DNA from 2 places in the Micromonospora parva genome. Region 2 is predicted to be linked to the other one. Evidence: riboswitches for the same ligand, from Rfam matches in the RefSeq annotation. Region 2 holds a riboswitch; the other holds the start of a gene.
What was found. A riboswitch is a leader RNA that binds a small molecule or an ion and turns the genes downstream of it on or off. The one in region 2 is predicted to bind S-adenosylmethionine.
Positions count from the first base shown of each region.

Region 1: it holds a riboswitch for S-adenosylmethionine, as region 2 does, so the genes downstream of both, AB0C03_RS22290 (ABC transporter substrate-binding protein) here and thrC (threonine synthase) in region 2, are expected to answer to the same signal.

Region 1 covers NZ_JBEZFX010000008.1:396,130-411,107, reverse strand. The annotation lists gene AB0C03_RS22300 (amino acid ABC transporter ATP-binding protein) at 1-44, opposite strand, end outside; gene AB0C03_RS22295 (amino acid ABC transporter permease) at 41-811, opposite strand; gene AB0C03_RS22290 (ABC transporter substrate-binding protein) at 851-1,717, opposite strand; SAM riboswitch class IV at 1,991-2,102, opposite strand; gene AB0C03_RS22285 (hypothetical protein) at 2,189-4,144, opposite strand; gene corA (magnesium/cobalt transporter CorA) at 4,299-5,423, shown strand; gene AB0C03_RS22275 (hypothetical protein) at 5,439-5,624, opposite strand; gene AB0C03_RS22270 (2'-5' RNA ligase family protein) at 5,833-6,348, opposite strand; gene AB0C03_RS22265 (mycothiol transferase) at 6,428-6,937, shown strand; gene AB0C03_RS22260 (NAD(P)-dependent alcohol dehydrogenase) at 6,947-7,993, opposite strand; gene AB0C03_RS22255 (SCP2 sterol-binding domain-containing protein) at 8,158-8,601, shown strand; gene AB0C03_RS22250 (amylo-alpha-1,6-glucosidase) at 8,598-10,655, shown strand; gene AB0C03_RS22245 (DinB family protein) at 10,696-11,199, opposite strand; gene AB0C03_RS22240 (DUF72 domain-containing protein) at 11,334-12,239, shown strand; gene AB0C03_RS22235 (hypothetical protein) at 12,277-12,648, opposite strand; gene AB0C03_RS22230 (hypothetical protein) at 12,867-13,496, opposite strand; gene AB0C03_RS22225 (hypothetical protein) at 13,695-13,865, shown strand; gene AB0C03_RS22220 (alpha/beta hydrolase family protein) at 13,896-14,759, opposite strand; gene AB0C03_RS22215 (SGNH/GDSL hydrolase family protein) at 14,886-14,978, opposite strand, start outside.
Region 2 covers NZ_JBEZFX010000003.1:323,533-338,510, reverse strand. The annotation lists gene AB0C03_RS10075 (alpha/beta fold hydrolase) at 1-2,678, shown strand, start outside; gene AB0C03_RS10070 (ABC transporter permease) at 2,678-3,544, shown strand; gene AB0C03_RS10065 (DUF4232 domain-containing protein) at 3,554-4,240, opposite strand; gene AB0C03_RS10060 (DoxX family protein) at 4,726-5,181, shown strand; gene AB0C03_RS10055 (ArsR/SmtB family transcription factor) at 5,456-5,761, opposite strand; gene AB0C03_RS10050 (DMT family transporter) at 5,853-6,815, shown strand; SAM riboswitch class I at 6,883-7,018, shown strand; gene thrC (threonine synthase) at 7,029-8,315, shown strand; gene AB0C03_RS10040 (GNAT family N-acetyltransferase) at 8,568-9,587, shown strand; gene paaN (phenylacetic acid degradation protein PaaN) at 9,738-11,411, shown strand; gene AB0C03_RS10030 (GNAT family N-acetyltransferase) at 11,732-12,262, opposite strand; gene AB0C03_RS10025 (cold-shock protein) at 12,504-12,707, shown strand; gene AB0C03_RS10020 (hypothetical protein) at 12,803-13,945, shown strand; gene groL (chaperonin GroEL) at 14,218-14,978, shown strand, end outside.

The DNA of each region.
Region 1 (14,978 bases), on a different contig from region 2:
TCGCGTACGTCGAGGCTGACCGAGGTCGTGCTGGCGGCGGTCATCGCCGATCCCCTTCCATCGCGTACGGCGCGGTGTCGTCGTCCTCGTCTGTCGGCGCGGTGGCCGGCCGACCGTTGCGCAGCCGGCGGTCGATCCAGTTGACGACGTGCGTCAACGGAACGGTCAACGCCAGGTAGCACAGGCCCGCCAGCAGCAGCGCCGACTCGTTACCGGTGGTGGCCGCGTAGTCCTGCCCGATCCGGAACAGCTCCCGCTGGCTGGCCACCAGACCGAGGAAGTAGACCAGGCTGGAGTCCTTGATCAGCGCGATGAGCTGGTTCACCCAGGCCGGCAGCACCCGCCGGATGCCCTGCGGGACGATCACCAGCCGCATCGCGTCGGCCCAGGAGAAACCGAGCGCCCGGGCGCCCTCCAACTGGGCGGCCTCCACCGACTGGATGCCCGAGCGGAAGATCTCCCCGATGTACGCGGCAGCGATGAGCGACAGCGCCAGGATGCCCAACGGGTAGGGGTCCGGTCCCCAGACCTGCATGCCCAGCGGGGCCAACCCGACGCCGATCAGCAGGATCGTCGCGGCGGCCGGCAGCCCCCGGAACACGTCGGTGTAGACCCGCGCCGGCCATCGCAACCAGCGGCTGCGGGAGATCCCCGCGACGGCCAGCAGCAGGCCCAGCACCGAGCCGAGCAGAGCGGCGGAGACCGCCAGGATCAGCGTGTTGGGCAACCCGACGGTCAGCATCTCGGGCAGCGCCTCGCGCATCGAGTCCCAGTCGAAGAACGTTTCCCACAGGGTGCTCAACGGATCCATGTGTCGCCTCTCCTACCGCCCCGCTCGCTCGTCACCGGTTCAGGACGCCGCCGACGCGGACGCCGACGGCGCCACAGTGACCGCGCCGCTGCCCGGCTTGAAGTCCGCCGGGATCGGCCGGCCCGGGTAGTACTGCGCCTGCAACCGGGTCCAGGTGCCATCGGCGATGACCTCGTCGAGGCTCTTGTTCAGCGCCTCGCGCAGCTTGTCGTTGCCCTTGGCCACGGCGTACGCGGTCGGTGCCGGGCTGAGCTGCTTGGCCGCCACGGTGATCTTGCCGTTGCTGTCGGCGGCCGACTTCTCGCCGATCTCCGCCGGGGCGATCCACGCGTCGGCGGTGCCCGCCTTGAGCTGGTTGATCGCACCGTTGTAGTCCGGCACCCGCACCGGGTTCAGCTGCTTGCCGGTGGCGTAGTCGTCCTGGACCGTGCCCTGCACCACCACCACCCGCTTGCCGGTGAGCTGGTCGAAGTTGGTGATCGGCGAGCCGGCCGGGACGTCCAGGCCGAAGTAGCCGAAGTCGTAGCCGTTGCCGAAGTCGACTGTCTTCTTGCGGGCCTCGGTGATGGTGATCGAGGAGCTGCCAACGTCGAACTTGCGGTTGTTGACCTGGCTGAGCAGCGCGGAGAAGTCGGTGCCGACGAACTCCACAGTGAGGCCGAGCTTGCCGGCCACGGCGGTCAGCAGGTCGTTGTCGAAGCCGGTGAACCTGCCGTCCTTGAGGTACACGTTCGGCGGGGCGTCGGTCAGCGTGCCGGCGCGCAGCACGCCCGGCTGGGCCAGGCCGTACGGGTTGGTGGTGGCGTCGGACGAGCTGTCGTCGCCGCAGGCGGTGAGGGCGGTGGCGGCCAGGATCGTCGCCGCCCCCAGGGCGGCGGCACGGGTCACTGCGGGAAGGAATCGCACTGGTGTCTCCGAAGGGTGGTGTCTCGGCGGGCGTGGGTGCGCGCCACCGACGGCGCGCCCGATGGGCGTACCGGTGGAAAGGGGTTTCGGGAGGGTGGTGCTAGAGCGCGGTGCCGCGACGACAGGCGGCGCTGCACATTCGCATCGTGTCCACGTGCCGTCGCCGGGTCAGTGCGGGCGAGGGTCGACCGGTGCGGAGGTCCGCGACGTCAGTCGGTGGGGTGGTGCTGAGGATGCGCATGGTTCTCCCGGGTCTGTGCTGACCTGGGTGCCAGGCCACGCTTGCACCGACGTCGTGCCGGTGCCTGGTCTTCACCCGGGGCACCCCACCGCGGAGGAGGGTTGCCGGCCAGCGAGCCGGGGCTTCGCGCTGGCGCTCATGACCTGCGCCGAGGCTAGCAGCACCAACGGGTGCCGCGTCCAGTCGGTATGACCACGCTCACCGTGCGCGACGAGCCGTCCGCGCCCAGGTCAGCCGGCGTGCACGTGCGGTCGACGGTGTGGGTCGGGTTCCTGGCGGCGCAGGATCTCCCGGGTCACCGAGGCGATCGCGCCCTGCCCGAACGCCAGGTAGCGCAGGAAGTTGCGAACCGGGCCGCCCTCGGACCACTCGAAGTAGATGTGGGGCCGCCGACGGCTGCGGTCGCGGATCTCCAGCAGCAGGGCGGCCAGCGCGGTGGGCACCGACGAACTGGCCAGGCTGAGCACCGGGAAGCGGCCGTCGACGACGCTGCCGCGGACCAGCACCTCGGTCTCGAAGTCGGACGGGTCGGTGACCTCGACCTCGACGAAGATGACGTCGCTGTCGTCGGGGAAGTCGTTGTCCGCCATGGTCTGGGCGAGCTTGGCGCGGTACTCCGCCTCGTCGCGCCGGTCGGGTTCGTGCGCGATGAGGCGGATCCGCCGGCCGGCGCGTTCGTCGATGATCCGGGCCGCGGCCGGATCCAGTTCGACGTGATCGACGCGCAGCTCGTAGGCCCGCATCAGCCGGGACAACACCGACACCAGGATGATCCCGCCGATGAAACAAGCGGCGATCTTGACGCCACTGGGGCGTTCCACCACGTTCGCCAGCGTCGTGTAGACGAAGATCACCGCGATGACGCCGAACGCGATGGTGCGACCGCGCTGACGCTGCCGCAGCGCCGCGAGCGTCACCGCCGTCGCGGCCGAGGTGATCAACACCAGCACCCCGGTGGCGTACGCGCCGCCCTGCGCGTCCACGCTGGCCTCGAAGACGATCGTGATCAGGAACGCCACCGAGGTGAAGACCAGCACCAGCGGCCGGACGGCTCGCGCCCAGGTCGGCGCCATGCCGTAGCGGGGCAGGTAGCGCGGCACGAGGTTGAGCAGACCAGCCATCGCCGACGCCCCGGCGAACCAGAGGATCCCGATGGTGGACAGGTCGTAGATGGTGCCGAACACCTCGCCGAGGTGAGCGTGTGCCAGATAGGCCAGCGCCCGCCCGTTCGCCGGCCCGCCCGGCTGGAAGGCGTCCGGCGGGATCAGCACCGTTGTCGTCACGCTGCTGGTGATCAGAAAAACGCTCATGATCACCGCTGCGGTGGTGAGCAGCCGGCGCGCGCCACGGATCCGGCCCAGCGGTCGTGCCTCCGAATCCTGCGGGTCACCCCGTACGCTCGGCATCACCGCCACCCCGGTCTCGAAGCCGGACAGACCCAACGCCAGCTTCGGAAAGACCAGCAGCGACAGCCCGACCACCAACCACGGGTCGCCGTGCCCGGTGGTCAGCGCGGTGGTCCAGTCGCCCACCGCGCTCGGATGCCTCACCACCCGCCACAGCGCGTCGGCCACCACCACCGCGTTCAGCGTCAGGTAGACCGCGACCAGGACGACGGCGATCCCGATCGCCTCGGTGAATCCCTTGAGGAACACCGCGCCCAGCAGCGACACGAGCAGCAGTGTGACCAGCACCTCGTGCCCCTTGAGCGCACTCGGCCAGAAGGGGTTCTCGTCGATGTGCGCCGTCGCGTCGGCCGCCGAGAGGGTGATGGTGATGATGAAGTCGGTGGCCGCGAAACCGAGCAGCACCAGCACCAGCAGCTTGCCCGGCCAGTAGCTCAGCAGGCGGACCAGCATCGCGATGGAACCCTCACCGTGCGGGCTCTCCACCGCCACCCGCCGGTAGACCGGCAACGCGCCCAGCAGCGTCACCAGCACCAGCACCAGCGTCGCCACCGGCGAGAGCGCCCCGGCGGCCAGCGCCGCGATGCCCGGCTGGTAACCCAGCGTGGAGAAGTAGTCCACACCGGTCAGGCACATCACCTTCCACCACGGGTGGTGCCGGTGCTCCGGCGGGCGCCCGTGCGGTCCCGGGTGCTGCACGGCCTGGTCCGAGCCGGCGAGCAGCCACCCCCGCAACCGGCCGGCGCGTCTGTCGAACGTCACCGGCGCGTCCCCCGTCATCCCGCTCACGGTCACCGTGAGTATCCGCCCATGGGGCCGCTGCCGTCCGCCGGTGCGCGGAACCCAGCCGACACCCCGGCGGGTTTCGGGCCCAGGGCACCGGGGATGCAGCCTCCCGGTCCGGACCGGACGGCACCGGGGGAGGGGACAGGGCATGGTCGGCCGTCGTTTCCGCCCGGGTGGTGGCTTCGGCCGTCAACTCGACGAGTACGAGACGAGGGTCGGCGTGGTGCCGCCCCCGGAGTCGCCCGCAGCCTCCCACGGCCTGGTGGACAGCGCGGTCTACCTCCGGGGGCACCGGTTCGCCTCGCCGTCCGGCCTCGCCGAGACGTACCGCTGCCTGCAGGAGCAGGACGACGCGATGGCCTGGATCGGGTTGTACCGGCCCGACATCGAGCAGATCACCTCACTGGCCCGCGAGTTCCGGCTGCACGACCTGGCGGTCGAGGACGCGATCAACGCCCACCAGCGGCCCAAGCTGGAGCGCTACGGCCACACCCTGTTCGTGGTGCTGCGCGCCGCCCGCTACGACGACCTGCGGGAGGAGGTCGAGTTCTCCGAGCTGCACCTGTTCATCGGGCCGGGTTTCGTGGTCACCGTCCGCCACGGTGAGGCACCGGACCTGGCCGCGGTGCGGCGGCGGATGGAGACCGAGGCGCAGATGCTCGCCCGGGGCCCGGAGGCGGTCCTGTACGCGATCCTGGACCAGGTCGTCGACGGGTACGCGCCGGTGGTGGCCGGGCTGGAGAACGACATCGACGAGATCGAGACCCAGGTGTTCGGTGGCGACCCGAACGCCAGCCGCCGCATCTATGGCCTCAGCCGCGAGGTCATCCAGTTCCAGCGGGCCGCCCGCCCCCTGCTCAGCGTGCTCGACGCGCTGGCCGTCGGCGCGGGCAGCGCCAGCGCCGACGAGGAGCTGCGCCGCTACCTGCGCGACGTGACCGACCACCTGACCCAGGTGGTGGAGCGGGTGGACGGTTTCCGGCACCTGTTGCAGAACATCCTCACCGTCAACGCGACCCTCGTCTCGCAGCAGCAGAACGAGGAGATGCGCAGTCTCACAGCGGCCAGCTACAGCCAGAACGAGGAGCTGAAGAAGGTTTCCTCCTGGGCGGCGATCCTCTTCGCTCCCACGCTCATCGGCACCGTGTACGGCATGAACTTCGTCCACATGCCGGAGCTGAACTGGCGCTTCGGTTACCTCTTCGCGCTGCTGTTGATGCTGCTGGTCTGCGGCACCCTCTATGTGATCTTCAAGCGGCGCGGCTGGCTCTGAGCCCTTGGCCGCGGCTCACTCGATGCCGCGCAGGATGTGCCGTTCGTCCTCGACGTCGTCGTCGCCGGCACCGATCCGGCCGAGCAGTACGGCGGCCGCCCAGATCGTCAGGGGGGTGGCTGCCCCGGTCATTCCGCCGCCGGTCCGGTCGTCCCGGGTCTGGCTCCGCTCCGTGCGCGGTGGCCTGCGCTGAGCCTGCATGGGCCCTGCCTCTCCTCGTCGAAGCCGCCGTGGGCGGCGCGGGGTGAATTCGCGCCACCGGCCGGGTGGGACCGCCCGTGAGCAGCCCACCACCGGTACGACAGCCACTCGAACCTTCCCACGCCCGGCCACTTCCGCACCGCTTGTTTTCGGGTTTCCGACTGCCGCCCGCCAAACCGGACATTACGCAGCGACGGTCGAGTCACGGTCAAGGCAGCGGGTGGGCGATGCCCCGGGCATGGTCGGTGAGCGCCGCGCCGACCACCGTCGCGGCCAGCGGCAACACCTCCAGACAGCGGCGCACCGCGGCGGCCATCAGCGTGTTCGGCACCCGCATGGACAGCGTGCAGTGCGGCACCCAGCGCCCCGGCTGGTAGTGCTCGGCGAGGGGGATGCCGGCGGCGGCGAGCCGGTCGTGCACCAGCCGGTGGTGCGCCAGCAACTCCGGGGTGGGCGTCGGACCGAGCCAGAGCACCCGACCGACGAACTGGCCGGCGTGCTGGAATTCGAGCCGCAACGGGGCGGCCACCACCGTCCCCTGTAACGCCTCGGCGACCTGCTCCGGGTCGAACCGGGGCGCCACCATGAGCGAGACGTGTGGACGGTGGCGCTGCTCCAGCAGCGAGCGCATGCTCTGCACGCCCTCGGCCTCCAGCGCGTCCCAGAGCACCCGGATCCGGCGGGTGGCGTCCGGGTCCAGGTACAACTCCAGCGCGGCGACCATTTGATCACCGTAGCGGCCGAGGTTTGCCCGCCCGTCTCCGGCGGTACCTGATCCGCAACCGACCAGGAAGGCGCAGCACGTGAATGTGAGTGACCTGCTGACCGAGGCGTACGACCGACTGCCCGACCTCGTCCGCGCGGCGGTCGAGGGCCTCAGCCCCGAGCAACTGCGCCACCAGCCCGCCCCGGGCGCCAACTCGATCGGCTGGCTGGTCTGGCACCTCACCCGGGTGCAGGACCATCATGTCGCCGAGATCCTCGACGCCGACCAGATCTGGGCCAGCGGCGACTGGGCGGGGCGGTTCGGGCTCGCCGCCGACCCCGACAACACCGGCTACGGGCACTCGCCCGCCCAGGTCGCGACGGTTAGGCCGGAGAGCGCGCAGGCGCTCATCGACTACTACGGGGCGGTCGCCGGGCGTACCGGGGACTTCCTGGCCGGTCTGGCCCCGGCGGACCTGGACCGTGTGGTCGACGAGGCGTGGGATCCGCCGGTCACCCTCGGCGTCCGGTTGGTCAGCGTCGTCGAGGACGACCTGCAACACGTCGGCCAGGCCTCCTACGTGCGTGGCCTGCTCGAGGCCGGCTGACGGCCGGGCTCACGGCACGATCACCGCCCGGCCCTCCAGGGTCCCGTCGCGCATCTGGCGGTACGCGTCCAGGGCGTCGTCCAGCGCGAAGGTGGTGATGCTCGGCCGGACCAGGCCCCGGGCGCCCAGGTCGAGCACCTCCACCAGCTCGGGTCGGCTGCCCCAGTAGGTGGTGGCGATACTCAGCTCGTACGGCACGGAGAAGAACGACACTCCCACGGTGCCGCCGCCGATCCCCACGATGGTCAGGTCGCCCACGGTGCGGGCCGCCGCCACGCCGAGCGCCAGGGTGCTGTCCGCGCCGACGAAGTCCAGCACCACGTCGGCGCCCCGCCCTCCGGTGGCATCCCGGATCTCCTCGGCGGCGGTCGGTCCGGAGGTCACCGTGCGATCCGCGCCGCACTCCTCGGCCAGCCGCAGCGCCTCGGCCCGGGTGTCCACGGCGATCACCCGCGCGGCGGTGGTGGCCTTGAGGATCTGCACGCCCACGTGCCCCAGCCCGCCGACCCCGATCACCACGGCCGTGCTGCCCGGTGGCAGCTTCGGCCAGGAGCGCCGGACGGCGTGGTACGGGGTGAGCCCCGCGTCGGTCAGCGGCGCGGCTTGCACCGGATCCAGACCCTCCGGTAGAGGTACGACGTGCCGCGCGTCCGGGACAAGTTCGAACTCGGCCATCCCGCCGTCCAGTCCGAGCCCACCGCCTCCGCTCGGCACCGGCGCGGCGGAAGGGTTCTCGCAGTACGGGTCGATCCCGAGCCGACAGCGGGCGCAGGTGCCACAACCCCATGCCCCGAACACCGCGACCGGTTGCCCGACGGACAGCCCGGTCACCCCGTCGCCGAGGGCGTGCACCCAGCCGGCGTTCTCGTGACCGAGGGTGAACGGCGGGTTCCAGGGCACCGTGCCCGGCTCGAACTCGTCCATCAGGTGCAGGTCGGAGTGGCACGCGCCGGCACCGCCGATCCGGACCACCACCTGACCCGGCCCGGGCGTCGGGTCGGGGACCTCGACCAACTCCGGTTCCGACTGCCACTCCCGCAACCGCAGTGCACGCATGCCGGTGCTCCCGTCTGTGTCGGCTGAACCACTGGCCTGCCCACCTCGTCGCGCGGCAAACGGGCCGCCACCGGCGCGACCCCGGGGCACCCTCACCCGTTCCGGGTGAACCGGCCTCACCCGGGCGCAGGTGATCCTGCGGGGAACCGTGGGGAGGGGATCTGATGGGTGCGACGGCGGAGCAGTACCTGCGACAGCTGGACACCGGTCGGCGACCCGACCTGCCGGAGACCACCGCGGGGACGCTGCGGTTGGATGTCCGTGACGACGGCAGCACCGACCACTGGTACCTGACCATCGCCGGCCAACACGTCCAGGTGACCCGTTCGGCCGAGGACGCCGAGCTGGTGGTGCGGGCCGACCGGGCGGTCTTCGACCGGATGGTTCGCGGCGAGTTGCACCCCGGAGCGGGCCTGCTGCGCAACGAGGTGACAGTGCACGGCAACGTGCAACTGCTGATGCTGCTGCGGCGGATCTTCTCCGGGCCGGACGGCGCCCGTCACCCGCGCGAGCTGGGCCGGGCCGCGCTTGCCGGCCGAACCGCGCCGGCCGGCGGGGCCGTGTCTGCTGGCCGGGCCGTGACGACCGCTCGGGGTGGTCGGCCGTGAAGCAGGAACTGGTGCACGTCATCGCGGGCAACATCTTCGCCATCACCGACGCCCAGGGCGACATCGAGCCCGACCCGCAGCTTCCGGTCGGACTCTTCGCGTACGACACCCGGTTCCTGTCGCACTGGGTGCTGCGGATCGACGGTGAACGGACCAACGCCCTGTCCCGGGACGACCTGACCTACTTCGAGACCCGGTTCTTCCTGGTTCCCGGCACGGCGAGCCACTACATCGACGCCGACGTGTCGATCATCAGGCACCGTTCGGTTCACGACTGTTTCCACGAGAACATCACGGTGCTCAACCACTCGTCGCAGCCCGCCGAATACACCGTCCGGCTGGAGATGGCCAGCGACTTCACCGACATCGTCGAGGTCGGGCAGGTGCGGCAGCGGGCCGTCGAGGTCGCCGCCGACCCGGCGCGTCAGCAGCTCGTGCTGCGCTACCAGCGGGAACGGTTCATCCGGGAGACCACGGTGTGCAGCACCGTCCCCGCCGACGTGGACGAGCAGGGGATGACCTTCCGGATCCGCATCCCACCCGAGGGGAGGTGGGAGACCGACCTGCACGTCACAGTGACCATGGGCGGCGAGGAGGGTCGGGATCTCCGCGCCGACCTGCAGTCGCACCAGCACGCCCTGCGCACGGGGATGGACGAGGACCTGAGCCGGTGGCTGGACCGTGCGCCGCAACTGGTGGCCGAGCGCGCCGGCCTGGAAGAGCTCTACCAGGGCAGCCTCGCGGACCTGGCAGCGCTGCGCTACCAGCCGTTCTCGTACCGCGAGCGGGTGCCGATCGGTGGTCTGCCGTGGGCGATGGGTCTGTTCGGGCGGGACAGCATCATCACCTGCCTGCAGACGATGGCGTTCACCCCCGAACTGGCCCCGTCGACGCTGCGGATGCTGGCGCTCGTGCAGGGCGGTCAGCTCGACGACTGGCTGGAAGAGGAGCCCGGCAAGATCCTGGCCCACCTGCGGTACGGCGAGACGGGGGCGTTCCGCGAACGGACGAGCGCGTTGTACTACGGCGCTGCCGACACCACCCCGCTCTTCGTCGTCCTGCTCGACGAGTACGAGCGCTGGTCCGGTGACGCGGACCTGGTCCGCGAGCTGCGCCACCCGGCCCGGATGGCGCTGGACTGGATCGACGAGTACGGCGACCTGACCGGCGACGGCTACGTGCGCTACCAGCGCCGCAACGAGCGCTACGGCGCGGTCAACCAGAGCTGGAAGAACTCCCCGGACGCGATCGTCGACGCCCACGGTCGACAGCCCGCCTTCCCCCGCGCCACCTGCGAGTTGCAGGGTTACGCGTACGACGCGAAGCGCCGAGGCGCCCGGCTGGCCCGCGAGTTCTGGGGCGACCTCGCGTACGCCGACCGGTTGGAACGGGAGGCGGCAGCGCTGAAGGAGCGCTTCAACCGGGACTTCTGGTTGCCACACCGGGGGTACTACGCGTTGGCGCTCGACCCGTACGGAGAGCCGGTCGACGCGCTGGCCTCCAACATGGGGCACCTGCTCTGGAGCGGGATCGTCGCTGACGACCGCGCGGAGGCGGTAGCCGAGCACCTGGTCGGGCCGCGACTGTTCAGCGGTTGGGGGGTACGCACGTTCGCCACCGGGCAGCGCACCTACAACCCGGTGGGCGCGCACCTGGGCGCGGTGTGGCCGTCGGACAACGCGGTGATCGCCGCCGGGCTGCGTCGCTACCGCCTCGACGCTCAGGCGGCCCGGATCGCCGCCGGCGTCTTCGACATGACGCTGACGCTCGGTGGCGAGGTGCCGGAGGTGATCGCCGGCTACGAGCGCAGCCTGACGACCTACCCTGTGCAACTGGCGACGAGCTGCCGCCCGCAGGCGTGGTCGTCGGGGTCCCTGCTGATGCTGCTCGCCACCGTGCTGGGCCTGCGGCCCACCGGCGACAACCTGCTGGTCGACCCGGCGGTGCCCGAGGGGTTCGGCCGGCTGGAACTGCTCGACATCCCCGGCCGTTGGGGTCACTCCGACGCCTACGCGAGAGATCGGAGCACCGAACGCCGGCACCGCCTGCGGTGAGGCCGAGAATCAGCGCAGGCGGTGGCGATGACGGTCGGCGTCAGCCCATGGTCTTGGCGCCGTCGATCGACTCGCGCAGGATGTCGGCGTGCCCGGCGTGCTGGGACGTCTCGGCGATGAGGTGCAGCAGCACCCGGCGGACCGTCCAGCTCGCCCCCGGCTCGAACCAGGGAGCCTGCGGCAACGGGTGCGCCGCGTCCAGGTCGAGGGTGGCGACCAACTCGTCGGTCCGGGCGGCCACCTCCTGGAAGCGCTCGACCAGAGCGGCCAGTGTCTCACCCGGTGCCATCTGGAACTGACCGACCCAGTCGACCTCCTCGCGGCCCATCGCCTCCGCGCCGCCCACCGCGAAGAGCATCCACCGGTGCTCGACGCCGGCCACGTGCTTGATGAGGCCGCCGAGGCAGAGACCGCTGACGGTGGGGCGATTGGCCGCCTGCTCGTCGGTGAGCCCGTCGACGGTCTGCAAGAGGAAACCGCGGTGCCTGCGGAGCGCCTGCAGGAGATCGGTGCGCTCACCGGTGAGCTGCTCAGTGCTGGTCATGCCGCCACCCTTTCGTCGATGTCCACCCGGTGCCACCGTATTGCCGGGCACCGACACTTCCCGGGCACGGCACCAGGTCGACGGAGGACCGCCAGCGGTTGCCGATCCGCGTCGATGGCGGTCCACTGAATGACATGGCTGTGATTAAGGTGGGCACGTCGTCCTGGGCGGACCAGTCCCTGCTGCGCTCCGGGTGGTACCCCCGCTCGGCCAGCACGCCGGCGCGTCGGCTGGGCTTCTACGCCAGCCAGTTCCCGTTGGTCGAGGTGGACACGTCCTACTACGCCATCCCGGTGCCGGAGACGACCCAGAGCTGGGTGGACGCCACACCGGACGACTTCACCTTCGACGTCAAGGCGTTCAGCCTCTTCACCGGTCACCCGACGCCGGTCACCGTGCTGCCCCGGGATCTGCGTCCGGCCGCCGGCCCGAGCCGGATCCGCCGCCGTGACCTGCCGGAGCGGGCGTACGACGAGCTGTGGACCCGGTTCCGCGCGGCCCTGGCGCCGATCGCGGCGGCCGGCAAGCTCGGTGTGGTGATGTTGCAGTTCCCGCCGTGGCTGGTGCGCAGCCCGGCGGCCGAACGCCGGATCGTCGAGCTCGCGCAGCGCTGCCGGCCGTGGCGGGTCGGTGTCGAGCTGCGGCACGGCTCCTGGTTGGACGACGCGGCCGCGGCGGACACCCTGGACCTGCTCCGCGCCCACGACCTGTCAGTGGTCTGCGTCGACATGCCACAGGGACACCCGTCGTCGGTGCCGCCGATCCTGAGCATGACGGCGGAGCCGGCGGTCGTCCGGTTCCACGGTCACAGCGACGCCTGGGTCGAGGGCGACAAGCAGGAGAAGTTCCGCTACGCCTATGCCGAGGACGAGCTGCGGCACTGGGCGGGACGGCTGGCCGAGTTCGCGGCTCTCCCCGACGAGCTGCACGTGCTGTTCAACAACTGCTGCGCCGGGCAGGCCCAGCGCGACGCCACCCGGCTGGCGCAACTGCTCACCGAGACGATGGTCGCCGATCACGCCGTCCCGACGAACGGTTGACCGGCGCACCTGCCGGCCGGCCGGGGTGCGGGTCCGGTCAGGACCGCCGTCCCCGGCTGCGCAGCGCGTCCTGGGTCGACTCGCCGATCTCCGCGTCGTCGGGGAAGGTCCGGCCACTGGGCGCGGGATCGGGTGGGGCGCCCGGCCCGGCCATCGGCGTGCGCGTCGGCTCGACCGAACCGAAGCCGTGTCGACCCGCCGGGCCCGTCCGACCCGCCGGGGCACCCGCCCGCCGCTCGCCGCGCCGGCCCTCGGGCACCGCTGTCTCCTCGCTGCCCTCGTCCATCGGTGAGTCGTCGTCGGTGCCCCAGGGCGCGTCGGCGTCGAAACCGTCGCCGGTGCCCCACGGGTTGGTCGCCTCCGGCTCCAGCCGGTCGTTGTCGCCGCTGCGTCCCTTGTGCGCCGTCATGGCCACCCCGCTCGTCGGTCCGCCGCCACCGGCGGACGATGTGCCGTCCTCGGGCCGGGCTGCCCGCCCGCCCTCGCCGCCCGACAGGTCACCGGCGCGCCGCCGCACGGGCGCCGACTCGTCGTCGCGTGGGATTCGTCGTCACTCCGGTTACACGCGCGGGGCCGGCCAGCGCCCCGCCGTCGAGGTGGCGGCGGGACGCCGGCCGGCCCGACGCTTCAGCGTCCGGCCATCGCCATCGGCCGCTTGCCGTTGCTCATTCCCGCCATCTTGATCATGCTCTTGGACGCGCCCTTCATCCCACCCGCGCGACCGAGCATCCCGCGGAACACCTGGCCGGGCTTCTGCTGCTCACCCATGTACGCGGTGACCACGACCAGCGTCCCGGTCAGCGCCGGAATGGCCCACTGGAGCAGCTTCATCTGCCGTTGCGACGAAGCCACACTGGCCGGGGTCTGGTGGTTCGGCTCGGTGGCACCGCTCACCGACGGGCCGCCGGCCTTCTCCAGCCGCATGCCGACCAACCGGCTGTAGCCGGTGACCGCGAGCGCGCCGATGGTCAGCGCGGTCTTGATGGCGCTGGCCCGGCCGACGCCGGACTGGGCCGCCACCCGTGGGCTCTCGGTCACCAGTTCGCCGACGGCGCCGGCCAGGTGGGCGCCGATCGCCGCCGCGTTGACCGGCGTCCACTTGGACCATCCGGCCGACGCGACCGGGAGCCGCTGGGTCGAGTCGCTGATTTTCGCCGCTGCGCCGTTGACACCGAAGGCACCCATGAGGGAGCCGCCAAACCAGGCCGCCAGGCCCAGATCGTGCATCGAACGCAGTGCGGTGTGCCGTTCGGACATGTGATCCCCTTCCGCCGTGTCGGGCGGTGCGGCTTACCCGCCGCTCGGGCGGCTAACCCCGGCCCGCCAGGGCCGATCCGCGCCGTGGCGGGCAACTACGGGACATCCGTGGCGTCGGTGCGTCGGCCTCGTCCGGGCAGGAGTCGTTCGCCCGGTGGCGGGTAGATCCTCCAGCGACGCCGACGAGAGGGGAACGCGATGTCGCAGCCGGACGAGAGCCGGGAGAAGACCCCCAAAACAGACGCGGTGCTCATGCACCCCGACAACGACCCGAACCGGAACACCGCCGAGGTCGCGCCCCGCAAGGAGCACGCCGAGATCCAGGTCGAGCGGGACGGTGAGCTGGTGCCGCTGGACCAGGACGAGTGAGCCGACCCGCCCCCGACGGGCCGGTACGGCTCAGCGGGGCGGCAGGTCGGTGGCGAAAGCGGCGATCCGCCGCGCCAGCGGAACGCCCGCGCGGACCCAGGTGAAGTGGTCCAACGGCGCTCCGGCCTGCGCCACTGTGTACCGTTCCCGGGTCACCGGCGCGTCGCCGAGCTTCGCGCAGAGGTGGTCCATGGTCTCGTGCGGCGTGTACTGGTCGTCGTCGACGCTGACGGCCAGCACCGGTGTCCGTACCGCGCGGACCGCGGCCTCGGTGTCCGTACCGTTGAGCCGGGGGAACCGACCGGTCCGCGCGGTGTACGCCCAGTCGCGGATCACGCCGCGCGCCTGCCGGCCACCGAAGCCCCAGCCCGGCCAGACGCCGAGCAGCGCCGCCGTGGCGGCGATGCCCTGGGTGTAGGGCAGCACGCCGAGGCCGCGCCGGCCCGGGTAGCTCCGCCAGTGCGGGATGCCGACAGCTACCAGCGCCAAGCCGTCCACCTCGCCGCCGCCGTGCAGGGCGAGGTGCAGCAGCGCGGCCTGCCCGCCGAGTGAGTGCCCGAGAAGCACTCGGGTGCGCCCGTCCAGTCGCGGCTTGAGGGCGGCCAGGACGGCGCCGACGTCGTCGGCCAGTTCGGCGTAACCGTGCCGGTCCGCCCGACTCGGCGCGGGCGTGCTCGTCCCGGTGCCGCGCAGGTCGGCGACGACCACGGCCAGCCCCGCGGTGCGCAGCGCGGCGGCGAAGGGCCGGTAGTAGCGGGCCCGGACGCCCATCGCGGGCCAGATCACCACCACCGGTGCGCCGGTCACTCCGGACGGTTCCGGATAGACCTGCACACCCAGCCGGCCACCGTCGACGTCGACGAACTCCTGCGCGTACTCCAGATCCCCGTTCACCGGCCCAGCCTACGGCCCTGACGTTACCGGCGGGTAGCAGCAGGCCGTCGACGACCGGGGCGCAGCTGACGCCGCACGCGACGGAGGGCCCCGCCACCTGGCGGAGCCCTCCGACCGACGCTGCGCTCAGGAGACCGAGATGGCCCCGTTGCTGGCGCGCACGCAGGCCACCGAGCGGGCGCTGGTGGAGGCCGCGCCGCTCAGGCACTGGCCGAGCAC
Region 2 (14,978 bases):
CGGTGGACCTGGACACCACTCTCTACCTGCCGGCCGACGCCTCATCCGCCCGGAAGGTGCCGGCGGTGCTGTTGGCGCACGGGTTCGGCGGCACCAAGGAGTCGGTGCGCTCCGACGCGGAGGAGTTCGCCGGCCGCGGCTACGCGGTGCTCACCTGGACCGCGCGCGGGTTCGGTAGGAGCGGCGGCGAGATCCACCTGGACAGCCCCGACTACGAGGTCCGCGACGCCGAGCGACTGCTGGACTGGCTGGCCGCTCGGCCGGAGGTGCGCACCGACGCCGCCGGCGACCCGAAGGTCGGTGTGGTCGGCGGCTCGTACGGCGGCGGTTTGGCGTTGCTGCTGGCCGCCCAGGACCGGCGGGTCGACGCGATCGTCCCCATGATCACCTGGAACGACCTGTCCCGGGCGTTCCTGCCGGAGAGCACCGGCGGGGCGCCGACCGAGGGCGTGTTCAAGAAGGGTTGGGCCGGTCTCTTCTTCGGCGGGGGCGGCAACGTGGGCTCCGGCCCGGCGGGGCTCTCCGGCGGGACCGCCGCCGCGCCGCAGGGCGCACCGGAGTCGGCCGGCCCGCCCAGCCCCGGGCCGGGTGCCGGCCCGGGTACCGCCCCCGGTGGTGGCCCGGCCGGTGCCGCCGACCCGTCGTGCGGTCGGTTCGCCGCCGACGTGTGCGCCGCGTACCTGCGGATCGCCACCACCGGTCAGGCCGACCAGGCCGCCGTGGACCTGCTGCGCCGCTCCAGCCCGGCCGGCGTGCTGGACCGGATCAAGGCCCCCACCCTGCTGGTGCAGGGCGAGGCGGACACGCTCTTCCCGCTCGGCGAGGCCGACGCGAACGCGAAGGGCATCGCCGCCGCCGGCACCCCGGTGCGGGTCGCCTGGTTCACCGGCGGCCACGATGGCGGAGCCGGCCCCCGCTCGGACTCGGACCGGGTGAAGTTCCTGACCGTCCAGTGGCTCGACCACTACGTCAAGGGCGAGGGGGACGCGCCCGGCGACGACTTCACCTGGTCGCGGATCGCCGGCTTCGACGCGCTCGACCGGGGCCTCGTCGCCACCGGTTTCCGCCGCGCCGACTACCCGGGCCTGGCCGGCACCGACCGCCGGGAGGTGACTGTCACCGGCCCGGCGCAGCCGATCGCGAACCCGCCGAACGGCAACCCGGCCGCCATCTCCTCGATCCCGTTCGCGGGCGGGCTCACCTCGCTGCTGGACGGGGTGGCCAGCGACGTGCCCGGCCAGCACGCCCGGTTCGAGTCGGCCCCGCTGACCGAGGCGGTCGACGTGGCCGGTGCGCCCACCGTCACGGTGCGGGCGGCGTCGCCCACCGGCGAGGCGGTGCTCTTCGTGAAGCTCTACGACGTGGACAAGGACGGCGCTGCCACCCTGCCGAACGGCCTGGTCGCCCCGATCCGGCTGACCGGCCTGCCGCAGCGGGCGCAGGACGCCCGCCCGGTCACCGTCACGCTGCCCGCGATCGTCCGCCGGGTGGAGGCCGGGCACCGGCTGCGGCTGGTGGTGGCCAGCTCCGACCAGGCGTACACCACCCCCGCCGAACCCACCGTCTACACGGTGGCCGCGGACGGCCCCGTCAGCCTGCCCACTGTCGCCGGCGAGCCGATCCCCACCGCGGCCACGGTCTGGCGTTGGGTGCTCGCCGGCCTGCTCGCCGCCATCGTGATCGGGCTCGTCGTGGTCGTCGCGGTGGTCCGCCGCCGGCACCGCCGCCAGGACCGCTCCGTGCATCCGGAGTACGCGGACACCCCGCTGGCCGTGCGCGCACTGCGCAAGGAGTACGCGGACGGCTTCGTCGCGGTGTCGAACGTGGACTTCGAGGTGCACCCGGGTCAGGTGGTGGGTCTGCTCGGGCCGAACGGTGCCGGCAAGACCACCACCCTGCGGGTGCTGATGGGGCTGACCCAGCCGACCGCCGGGGAGATCTACGTCTTCGGCCGGCGGTTGGTGCCCGGCTCACCGGTGCTGTCCCGGATCGGGGCGCTGGTGGAGGGGCCGGGCTTCCTGCCGCACCTGTCGGGCCTGGACAACCTGAAGGCGTACTGGCGGGCCACCGGGCGGCCGTGGGAGGACGCCCAGTTCGACGCGGCGCTGGAGATCGCCGGGCTGGGTGACTCCGTGCACCGGAAGATCAAGAACTACAGCCACGGGATGCGTCAGCGTCTGGCCATCGCCCAGGCCATGCTCGGCCTCCCCGAGCTGCTGGTGCTGGACGAGCCGACCGACGGGCTCGACCCGCCGCAGATCGCCGAGATGCGCCGGGTGCTGCAGCGGTACGCCACGGACGGCCGGGCGGTGCTGGTCTCCAGCCACCTGCTGGCCGAGGTGGAGCAGACGTGCACCCACGCGGTGGTGGTGAACAAGGGCCGGATCGTGGCGTCCGGACCGGTGGAGGAGATCGTGGGCGAGTCGCCGAGCGTGCTCTTCGACGTCACCGACCCGGTGGCGGCGCGGGCGGTGCTGGACCGGCTGCACGGCGTGCGGGTGTTGCCGGAGAGCGACGGCCAGTTGGTGGTCGACACCAACGGCACGGCCCGCAGCGAGGTGGTGGCCGAGCTGGTACGCGCCGGCATCGGGGTGGACCGGGTGGTGCCCCGGCGGCGCCTGGAGGACGCGTTCCTCGCCCTGGTGGGCGACAACTCTCGGGGAAGCGGTGACCGGTGATGGCAGTTGTCGACGCGGGTGAGGCACGCGGCTACCGGCCGTCGGCCACCATGCCGTTCAAGGCGGAGTTCCGCCGGCAGGCGTCCCGACGGCGGACCCAGCTGGCGCTCGGGTTCATGGTGCTGCTGCCGCTGATCATCCTGATCGCGTTCCAGTTCAACTCGGGTGGCGACGACGACAACGGGCGCAACGAGTTCTCCAGCCTGGTCGACCTGGCCACCACGGGTGGGCTCAACTTCACCCTGTTCTCGATCTTTGTGTCGGCGTCGTTCCTGCTGGTGGTGGTCGTCGCGCTGTTCTGCGGCGACACGGTGGCCAGCGAGGCGAGCTGGGGCAGCCTGCGGTATCTGTTGGCGATCCCGGTGCCCCGGGCGCGGTTGCTGACGGTGAAGCTGGTGGTCGCGCTCGCGTACTCGGGACTTGCCCTGCTGCTGTTGGCCGGCACCGCGTTGCTGGCCGGCACCCTGCGCTACGGGTGGTCGCCGCTGCGCAGCACCGTCGCCGCCGAGCTGGAACCCACCGAGGGGTTGCTCCGGTTGCTGGCCGTGCTGGGTTACCTGGCGATCGTCCTGCTGGTGGTGGCCGGCCTGGCGTTCCTGCTGTCGGTGACCACGGACGCCGCGCTGGGCGCGGTGGGTGGTGCGGTGCTGCTCTGGATCCTGTCGAGCATCCTGGACCAGATCACCGCCCTTGGTGCGTTGCGCGACTTCCTGCCCACCCACTTCAGCACCGCCTGGCTGGGGCTGCTGTCGACTCCGGTGCAGACCGACGACGTGGTGCGCGGCTGCATCTCGGCGATCAGCTACGCGACGTTGTTCTGGGGGTTGGCGTTCTGGCGGTTCACCCGAAAGGACATCACGTCGTAGCGGGGCGGCTCACAGTCGGCTGTCGGGTGGGCTCACCGACGACGGCACCACGCTCGGCGCCGGCGGTGGGGCCGGCCGGGTCGGTACCGGCGCGGACGGGTCGGCCTTCTTCCAGGCGCTGACGCCGATCCGGCCGGTGTTGCCGAGGTCGATCGGCCCGTCCGGGTCGACCTCCTCGGCCGGCTGCCCGGCGGCAGGCGCCACTGTCAGAAACGCGCCGTTGGTGGCCACCACTGTCGAGTCGGTGACCAGGTTGCGCCAGAGCACCACGGCGGTGGCCCGCTCACCGGCAGCGAGGGTGATCTTCCGGGGCGGTTGGTCGAAGCCCATGGTGATCTCCTTGGCGCCGTTGACCACCCGAAGCATGATCGGCTCGCGTTCCTCGTCGAACACGTGCAGCACCGGGTAGCCGTTGAGCTGGTAGGGATGCTCGCCGCAGTTGACCAGCTCGATGCCGAGGGCGCGCAGGCCCGAGGCGGCGTCCCCGCCGGTCGCCCGGATCCGGACGCCGGAGGCCGGACACTCGGCCACCGGAGCGACGCTGGGCGACTGGGTGGGGCTCGACGGGGTCGGTGGCGGGCCCGTCGGGTCCCCACCCTGGCCGCGATGGTCACCGGGGGTGCAGGCGGCGAGTGCGAGAGGCACCGCGACCACTGCGCTGAACCATCGCCGTGCTGCCGTGCAGCTGAAGATCATGTGTCGATCCTCACCCATCGAGGTGCCTCACCGCTGCCTGGCCCCGCAGCAGCGCTGGTGTGCACCTGCCGTCTGCTGGTCCGGGCCTCTGGAGCTGCCCCGGATCCGGGGCGGTGACGCTGTCCCTGGCCGGCTGATGTGCCGTCCCGGTATGCCTTTCGAGCTGAATCGTTCAGGGCATCGCTCGGGCGTCCGCCCAGCTCGGCCAGCGCCGCGAGCAGCCGGTCCGCCGGTGTCTGAGGTGGGGTAACCGGCCGTACCCACACTGTGGGAGCGTGCCCATGGCGGTCGGAGCGACGCGACATCGATTGTTTTCGCAGCTCAGGGGATCGGGTGGCCGGCTCCGTGAGGCGGCGAGCGCTCGACGAGGGCCCTGCACGCCGGTACATTCCAACCGGGGACTTTCCCACTAACAAGGAATCTATAACCTTCGATACTTTCATGCCTCACATTGAGGGAATCCAATCCCTTCGATGGAGGTACCGATGAACGTTTCTCGGCTCGGCGGGCCGACCCTGTCCCTGTTCCGCATCGTGATCGGCCTGCTGTTCGCGTTGCATGGTGTGACCTCGGTGTTCGGGTTGTTCGGCGGCAACCCCGTGACCGGTGCGGCGATAGCCCCCGGCACCTGGCCGGGCTGGTGGGCCGCGTTGATCCAGCTGGTCTGCGGCGCGCTGGTGCTGGCCGGCCTCTTCACCCGACCCGCCGCTCTGCTCGCATCCGGCTCGATGGCGTACGCCTACTTCGTCGTGCACCAGCCGGATCATCTGCTGCCGCTGCACAACGGTGGTGAGCTGTCGGCACTCTTCTGCTGGTCGTTCCTGCTGATCGCGGCCCTCGGTCCGGGTTCCTGGGCGCTCGACACGCTGCTCGCGCGTCGCCGCGAGGTTGAGTCCGCGCCGGCGACGCCGATGGCTGAGAGCAGCTCGATCGTCGTCTGACCGCACCCGTTCCGCGTCGCCGGGGCCTCGACGAGGCGGCCCCGGCGACGCGCCGGTCAAGGGCGGTCGTCCGCAGCCCCGGCTCTGTGCCCCGCGCGCCGGCCCGGCTCTGTGCCCCGCGCGCCGGCCCGGCTCTGTGCCCCGCGCGCCGGCTCCCAGCTGGGCGCTGATGTCGTAAACGATTCAGCTCCAAAGCGTGCGCGAATGGTAGGTGTCACCCGCTCCGCAGCCGTGACCGTCAGCGACACGTGCGGGAGGGGCCGAGGCGGGAGCGTCAGGCCGGTCGGTGGTGGGCGAGGACCGCGTCCAGCAGGCCGGGGTAGAGCTTGTCCAGCTCGTCGCGGCGCAGCCGGACCAGCCGGCTCGTGCCGGCGGCGCGGGTTCGGGTCAGGCCCGCCTCGCGCAGCACCTTGAGGTGGTGGCTGCGGGTCGCCTTGGAGACGCCGAAGTCGAAGCTGCCGCAGGGGGACTCGCCGCCCTCGGCGAGCGCCCGGACGATCTGTAGCCGCACGTCGTCGGCGAGCGCGGCCAGCACGCTGGTGACCGGTACGGCGGTCAGGTCGGGTTCGTGCGGCTCCATGTGACCAGTGTAACCGTTGTTCGACAATTGTCGAACAAGCTCCTACTGTCGGTGTCGTTGGTTCGACGATACTCGAACATTGGAGTTGCCGATGCGATCCCGCGCCACCGCTTACCCACTGGTCGCCGTGCTCGGCTGGGGCGTGATGTTCCCGATCCTGGCCAGCGCGCTCGACCGGGTCGACCCGCTCAATTTGACCACCGCGCGCTACCTGCTGGCCGCCGTCGTCCTGGTCGCCATCCTGCTGCTCCGCGAGGGGGCCGGCGCGCTGCGGCACGGTGGAAGGGCGCTGGAGGTGGTGGTGCTCGGCGTGGTCGGCTTCGCGGGGTTCAACCTGCTCACGAACCTGGCGCTCGAACACGCCGCCCCGCAGCAGGTCTCCCTCTTCGTGGCCACCACCCCGGTGATCACCCAGCTCGTCCGCTGGGCTCGCGACGGCGTACGCCCGAAGCCGCTCCTGCTGGCCCTCTCCCTGGTGGCGCTCGTCGGAGTCGGCCTGGTGATCACGCGCGGCAGCCTGGCCGGGCTCGGCCAGTTCGGCCTCGGCGGGCTGATGATGATCGGCGCGGTGCTGGGCTGGGCCATCTACACCCACGGCGCCAGCCGGTTCGGCGAGTGGACGCCGCTGCGCTTCACCACACTGACCGCGCTCGCCGGCACGGCCGCCATGCTCGTCCTGAGCATCGGCGCCGACGCCGTCGGCTGGCAGCACGCGCCAGGCGCCGCCGACCTCGTGGCGGTCACCCCGCAGCTGGCGTACGCCGTCGTGGTGGGTGCCGTCATCGCGGTCCTGGCCTGGAACACCGGCGTGCAGCGACTCGGTGCCGCCAACGCCGCGCTGTTCATGAACCTGGTTCCGGTGACCACCTTCGCGGTGCAGATCGCCCGTGGCTACCGCCCGGAACCCGTCGAACTGGTCGGGGCCGCCATCACGATCGCCGCCCTGATCGCCGCGAATCTCGCCGCCCGCCCCCGGACCACGCCGCTGCCCCAGTCGGGTGCGGTGACGGACCCGATCGCGGTGACCGACCCGGTGGCCGTGAACGCCCGCTGACCCACTCCCTGGGATTCGCCCTGGAGGCCACGGCCAGCTTTGCCTAGACTCGGCGGCACAACTGAATACCTCATCCAGAGGGGCTGAGGGATACGGCCCGACGACGCCCCGGCAACCACCCCGCGCGCTCACCGCTGAGCGACCCGCGGGGCAGGTGCCAATTCCGTCCCCGCCGCACGGTGCGATGCGGGGAAAGATGAGAGGACTCTCGACATGACGTCGACGCTCGTCAGCTCCGGCATCGACACCTCTGCCAGCCCGGCCCGCGCCCTGGTCTGCCGCGCCTGTTCGGCCCGCTACCCGCTCGCCGCCCAGCACGCCTGTTACGAGTGTTTCGGCCCGCTGGAGGTCGACTACGACACCTCCGCGCTGGCCACCGTCACCCGTGAACAGATCGAAGCCGGCCCGGACAACATCTGGCGGTACGCTGCACTGCTGCCCGCCGGTCAGGACCCGGCCAGCCGGGTCACCCTCGACCCGGGGCTGACCCCGTTGGTGGCGGCCCCGCACCTCGCCGCCGAGTTGGGCATCACCGCGCCGCTGTGGGTCAAGGACGACAGCGCCAACCCCACCCACTCGTTCAAGGACCGGGTCGTCTCGGTGGCGCTCACCGCCGCCAAGGCGCTCGGCTTCACCCGGTTCGCCTGCGCGTCGACCGGCAACCTGGCCAACTCGGTGGCCGCCCACGCCGCCCGCGCCGGCGTGCCCTCGGTGGTCTTCATCCCCAGCGACCTGGAGCAGGGCAAGGTCATCACCACCGCCGTCTACGGTGGCGAACTGGTCGCCATCGACGGTTCGTACGACGATGTCAACCGGCTCTGCGGCGAGCTGGTGGAGACCGACGAATTCGAGGACACGGCGTTCGTCAACGTGAACGTCCGGCCGTACTACGCAGAGGGTTCCAAGACCCTCGGCTACGAGGTGGCCGAGCAGCTGGGCTGGCGGATCCCGGCGCAGGTGGTCATTCCGATGGCCAGCGGCGAGCTGCTCACCAAGATTGACAAGGCGTTCTCCGAGCTGGTCGAGATCGGCCTGGTCGAGGCGCCGGCCGGCGGCTGGAAGGTCTTCGGTGCGCAGTCCGCAGGCTGCAACCCGATCGCCACCGCCCTGCACGGCGGGACCGACACGATCATCCCGGTCAAGCCGACCGGCATCGCCAAGTCGCTCAACATCGGCGACCCGGCAGCCGGCCTCTACGCCCTGGAAGCGGTCCGCCGCACCGGCGGCTGGATGGAGTACGTCGACGACGACGAGATCCGGGCGGGCATCCGCGACCTGGCCCGCACGACCGGGGTCTTCGCCGAGACCGCGGGTGGGGTGACAGTGGCCGTGCTGCGCAAGCTGGTCGAGTCCGGTCGGCTCGACCCGTCGGCGGAGACCGTCGTGTTCAACACCGGCGAGGGTCTGAAGACCATCGACGCGGTGGCCGGCCAGGTTGGCCCGACCCACCACATCAAGCCCTCGCTGCGTGCCGCCCGCGACGCCGGCCTCCTCGGCTGACCCACGGGCCAGGTGGATCAGCCAGTAACTGGGTTTTCGCTGTGAGTGTGGAAAATCCGCCGCTACGGACTTGACGGCAGGAACCGGACGGCGCAAGATGCTCCGTGCGGGAGGGCATTTCGCCGAAGACTTTTGAAGTTCTTGCGACCCAACGCCGGAGGCGTTGTGCGAGTGTCCCTCCCGACCACGTTCGATCGGGCCAGCGATTAATTCGCTGGCCCGATCGCTTTTGCCTGGTGCACCCTCAGCGCAATGAGCATCACTATCGCGTCGTTCGACGGCGCCGACCGGACCGCGGTCGACGAGGCGTACCGGATCGGGTCAGCGGTCAACCACGCCGACCTGCCGGACTTCCCGCCCTCCTGCCGGCGCCGCTTCGACGCGCTGTTCCACACGCCGATGCCCGGCACCCGGTCACTCTGGGCGCTGGCCCGACTGGACGGCGTGCCGGCCGGCTACCTCCAACTGGACCTGCCGCAGCTCGACAACACCGACAACGCCACCGCCGACCTGCTGGTGCATCCCCAGCTGCGGCGTCGTGGAGTCGGCCGGGCCCTGCACGAGTACGGCGTGCGTCTGCTCCGCGAACACGGCCGCAAGCGGGTGGTGGGGATGGCGGTCTCCGCGCTGCCCGGCGGGCCGGCCCGAAGCGTGGCCGGTGACGCGTTCGCCGCCGCTACCGGAGCGCAGCCCGCCCTCGCCGAGGTGCGCCGACGGCTCGACGTCAGCAAGCTCGACCGGGTCGCGCTGCGGGCTTCGCTCGCCGAGGCCCGCCCGCGGGCCGAGGGCTACCAGTCGGTCTGCTGGCAGGGGGCCACCCCGCCGGAGTACGTCGCCGACATCGCCTACCTCGACGGCCGGCTGCTGATGGACGCGCCCATGGGCGACGTGCAGTGGGAGCCGGAGCGGGTGGACGCCGAGCGCATCCGCGGCAACGAGCGGGCGCTGGACGCCCGGGGCCGGCGGCGCTACCACCTCGGGATGCGCCACGAGGCGTCCGGTCGACTTGTCGCCTGGACGCTGCTGGACGTGGGTGCCTCCGCCGACTGGCACGCGTTCCAGCAGATCACCATCGTCGACCCGGCCCACCGTGGGCACCGGCTCGGCCTCATCGCCAAGGCGGAGAACCTGCACCACCTGCTCACCCACCAGCCGGCGATACAGGTGATCGACACCTGGAACGCGACAAGCAACAGCTACATGGTGGCGATCAACGAGCAGCTCGGCTTCCGCCCGGTGGACTCCTGGACCGACTGGCAGCTCACTCTCTGACAGGTATCGGCGCTACTGCTCGCGGACCTGACTCAGGCATGCGCCGCTGCCGGGCATTCGCGCTACTGCTCGCGGACCTGACTCAGGCATGCGCCGCTGCCGGGCATTCGCGCTACTGCTCGCGGACCTGACTCAGGCATGATGGCGGGCATGACGGAGACCCCGCATCCCCTGTACGACAGGCACGCCGACACCCTCAACCGTGCGCTGACCGCGATCACGGAGCGGGGCTACTGGTCCGCCTATCCTGAATCCCCCAGCCCCCGGGTGTACGGCGAGACCGCCGCCGCCGACGGTAAGGCCGCCTTCGAGGCGTACCTCGGTGGTGATTTTCCGCTCGACCAGCCCGGCAGCGGCGCTCGGGTCGCCACCGAGACGAGCCCGTTCGGTGTGGAGTTGGCGGTGCGGTACCCGCACGCCGGCCCCGGCGAGCTGGTCAGCGCCGCCTCCGCCGCGCTGCCGGCGTGGCGTGACGCCGGCCCGCAGGCCCGGGTGGGCGTCTGCCTGGAGATCCTCGACCGGCTGCACAAGAACATCTTCGAACTGGCCAACGCGGTGCAGTTCACCAGCGGGCAGGCGTTCGTGATGGCCTTCCAGGCCGGTGGCGCGCACGCGCTGGACCGGGCGCTGGAAGCCCTGGCGTACGCGTACGCCGAGATGACCCGGCACCCGGGCACGGCGGGCTGGGAGAAGGCCGCCGGCAAGGGCGACCCGCTGCGGATGACCAAGACGTTCCACGTGGTGCCGCGTGGGGTGGCGCTGGTGATCGGCTGCAACACCTTCCCGACCTGGAACTCGTACCCCGGGCTGTTCGCCTCGCTGGCCACCGGCAACCCGGTGATCGTCAAGCCGCACCCGCGCGCCGTGCTGCCGCTGGCCATCACCGTGAAGTACGCCCGGGAGGTGCTCGCCGAGGCCGGCTTCGACCCGAACCTGATCATGTTGGCGGCGGAGGCGCCCGGCGAGAAGCTCGCCAGCGACCTGGCCCTGCACCGGGCCGTGAAGATCGTCGACTTCACCGGCTCCACCGAGTACGGCGACTGGCTGGAGACGCACGCGCGGCAGGCCTCGGTCTACACCGAGAAGGCCGGGCTGAACACCGTCGTCATCGACTCCACCGACGACTTCGCCGGCATGTGCCGCAACCTCGGTTTCACGCTGACCCTCTACAGCGGTCAGATGTGCACCACCTCGCAGAACATCCTCATCCCGGCCGGCGGCATCGAGACCGACCAGGGGCACAAGAGCTTCGACGAGGTGGCCGGCGGGATCGCCGCCGCCGTCGGCAAGCTCACCGCGGACCCGGCCCGGGGTGTCGAACTCACCGGCGCCATCGTCAACGACGGGGTGCTGGAGCGGCTGGCCGAGGTGACCAAGGTCGGCGAGCCGGTGCTTCAGTCGCGCGCCGTGGAGCATCCGTCGTACGCCGACGCGGTGGTGCGTACCCCGACGATCGTGAAGCTGACCGCTGACGACGCGGAGACGTACGGCCGGGAGTGGTTCGGGCCGATCTCGTTCGCCATCGCCACCGACTCCACAGCACACAGCCTGGAACTGCTGCGCCGGACGGTCGGCGAGAAGGGCGCGCTCACCGCCGGTGTCTACTCCACCGACGAGGCGGTGCTGGACGCGGCCGAGGCGGTGGCGGTCGAGGTCGGGGTGCACCTGTCCTGCAACCTCACCGGAGGTGTCTTCGTCAACCAGTCAGCGGCGTTCTCCGACTTCCACGGCAGTGGGGCCAACGCGGCGGCCAACTCGGCGCTGACGGACGGGGCGTACGTGGCGAACCGGTTCCGGATCGTGCAGTCCCGGCGGCACGTCTGAGCCTCGGTCGCGGTTGAGGGTTTCCGGGGCAGCCTCGCGTTTCCTTGCGGTTGAGGGTTTCCGAGGCAGCCCGCCCCGCTCCGGGCGGTCAGGCTTGATCCCTGCGCGGGTCGGGCTGCCCCGGAAACCCTGACGTGGGCACGGTTGTCGCTGACGTGTCCGGCCGGGGCCTCTTTCTATCCATGATCGTGCTCGATCCAGGGTCTGGTGGCCTTCCGGCGAATGGTTACCACTACATCGCAGATCGAGCACGATCATGGTGCTCCGGCATGCTGCGCGACCGGGGCGGCGGGGGAGCGGGGTGTGGTGGCTGTGCGGGTCTAGGCGGGGCGGCGCATGTGCAGTTCGGTGAGGGCTGGGATGGTGGGGTGCGGGACGCGTACCCCGGTGTCCTGGAAGCCCAGGCGCTGGTAGGCCCGGTAGGCGCGGTCGTTGCCGACCACCACCTCCAGCAGCAGCTCCGGTCGGCCACAGGCGCGCGACCAGGCGGCCACCCCGTCGATCAGCTCGCCGAGCAGCCCGCTGCCGCGCCAGGTCGGCGTGACGTAGACGGCGTAGATCACGGTTACGCCGGGTTCGTTCGGGGCGGTGGTGCCGCCGGCGTGCCCGACCAGCCGGCCACCGGGGTCGGCGATGAACTGCGCGTTGCTGGAACCGGCTGAGGTGTACGCGACCCGGGCGGCGTACTCGTTGTGTGGCCGGGCCGCCGCGTCCGCCAGGGTCTCCAGGAAGGCCAACGGCGCGTCGGCCAGCATCTCCAGGCGCAGCGCCCGCATCCGGGCGGCGTCCTCCGGCCGGACCCGGCGGATCTCCGCCAGCCGCACCGCCGGCGAGCCCATGTCGGTGGTCATGTCCGCATGCCTACCACAGGGGATGGCCGCCTTCTCGTGAGCTGTGCCCGCTCGCCGTCACCTCGGCGCGGCCCCGGAGTGTGTCCGATTTGTGGCCGTGCGCGGCCGTCACTCCTCGTGTAGCGTGCGATTTCGGTCACCTCACTCAATGGCGGTCATCGATCGCTGAGTCGGTGGTCGGGGCGCCCGGCTGCGCCGTGCGCCGGGTCAGGCAAGGCCGCGCGAGTAAGGGAAGTGCACCGTGGCACAGGGCACCGTGAAGTGGTTCAACGCCGAAAAGGGCTACGGCTTCATTGCCGTCGATGGCGGTCAGGACGTGTTCGTCCACTTCTCCGCTATCGAGATGGACGGTTACAAGGCGCTGGACGACGGTCAGCGGGTCGAGTTCGAGATCGCCCAGGGCCAGAAGGGTCCGCAGGCCGAGCACGTACGCGTCACCGGCTGAGCTTTCGGACCGATCGGCCCCGGTGAGTCGGGGCTGCGGCAGGGGCACCCAGCCGGGAAGATCGTGACCGTTCCAGCCGATGCCGAGGAGCGTTCATGACCGACCAGCCGCCCCCGCCCACGTCGTCCGCCGGGTCCGGGGAGCCGGACCCGTCCTCGCCCGCCGGCAGCCCCGGCCACTCCGGTCCGCCGCCCGGCTGGGGCCCGGGCCTGCCCCCGGCCGGCCCGCCGCCCGGCTGGGATCCCGTAACCGGGTCCTGGGGCGCCGGTGCGCCGCAGCAGGGTTGGACGTTCCCGCCCACCGGGGGCTACCCGCCCGGGTCGGGCCCCTACGGCGGGCAGCCGTGGTATCCGGGGCCGCAGGCCGGCTGGTACCCGCCGGGTTACGGATTCGACCCGAACGACGCACTGGTCACGCCGCCCGGCGCCGGCCTCGGCGGTTGGTTCGACAGATGTGGCGCAGCCTTGCGCCGGGGCTGGCGGCAGTTGGTGCCGATCGTGCTGCTCACCCAGGTGCTGCCGGCGGCGGTGCTCTCGGTGATCTCGCTCGGGCTGGACCCGTCGGCGCAGTGGGCCGCCCAGGCCGAGTCGAGTCCGAACCCGGCGCTTCCTGACAACTTCGCCGCCGAGCTGCTGAACCTTCTGGTCCTGCTGGTCGGCGGCAGCCTGCTGGTCGGGTTGGTGCAGGCCGTCGGATGGGCCGCCGGCACCTGGGTGATCACCAAGCAGGCGGCCGGTCAGCCGGTCAGCCTGGAGTCGGCACTGCGCTACGGCCTGCGCCGGGCCCTCGGGCTGTGGGGTTGGACCCTGCTGATCGGCCTGCTGATCGGCGTGGGCCTCTGCTTCTGTCTGCTGCCGGGCATCTACCTGGCCCTCGCGCTGAGCATGGCCGGCCCGGTCTATCTCTTCGAGCGGCACAACCCGATCGGTCGATCGTTCCGGATGTTCCATGATCGGCTGGGCCTGCTGCTCGGTCGGGTCGCCCTGGTGGCCGCGGCGGTGATCGTCGGCACGGTGATCCCCGGTGTGCTGGAAGGGGTGGGCACATCCCCGCTCGGCACGGATCCGTTCGCCTCGGCGGGCACCGCGGTCGGCGCGGTGGTCGTGATCGGGATCACCGCCGTGCTGGCCCTGCCCGCTCACCTGGCCCAACTCATCGGTCTGCTGGTGACGTACGCCGAGCAGCGGGCCCATGAGGCGCCGGTGAACACCGCCGTACTGGCTGCGGAACTCGGCTGAGCGGCGGCATCGTGCTTGCACTCGGCATGGGAGAGTGCTAAACAAGTCATTGGCACTCGCATACCGTGAGTGCCAATGGTCGGGACGGTGGGGCCAGGTTGCACCGGCGTGGAGACGCCGGGGTGACACATGGCCGGTCGTCGCGGGCTATCCGGCCCGGCCGAAGGACGTCGTCGTCGCCAGGTGGCGACGTCCCAAGGTGCGTACACCAGGCGGCCCATCCGGGGCACACATCTCGGGTGGCCCGTGAGTGTCCAGGAGGACAACGCCGTATGGCCAAGATGATCGCGTTCGACGAAGAGGCGCGCCGCGGCCTCGAGCGGGGCATGAACCAGCTCGCCGACGCCGTAAAGGTGACCCTCGGCCCCAAGGGCCGCAACGTCGTGCTCGAGAAGAAGTGGGGTGCCCCCACCATCACCAACGATGGTGTGAGCATCGCCAAGGAGATCGAGCTCGAGGACCCGTACGAGAAGATCGGCGCTGAGCTGGTCAAGGAGGTCGCCAAGAAGACCGACGACGTTGCCGGTGACGGCACGACGACGGCGACCGTCCTGGCCCAGGCCCTGGTTCGCGAGGGCCTGCGCAACGTGGCCGCCGGCGCCAACCCGATGGCCCTGAAGCGGGGCATCGAGGCTGCTGTCGCGAGCGTCTCGGAGGAGCTGTCCAAGCTCGCCAAGGACGTCGAGACCAAGGAGCAGATCGCCTCCACCGCCTCCATCTCCGCTGGCGACAGCACCGTCGGCGAGATCATCGCCGAGGCGATGGACAAGGTCGGCAAGGAAGGCGTCATCACCGTCGAGGAGAGCAACACCTTCGGGCTGGAGCTGGAGCTCACCGAGGGTATGCGCTTCGACAAGGGCTACATCTCGGCCTACTTCATGACCGACCCGGAGCGTATGGAGGCCGTCTTCGACGACCCGTACATCCTGATCGCCAACAGCAAGATCTCGTCGGTGAAGGACCTGCTCCCGATCCTGGAGAAGGTCATGCAGTCGGGCAAGCCGCTGCTGATCATCGCCGAGGACCTGGAGGG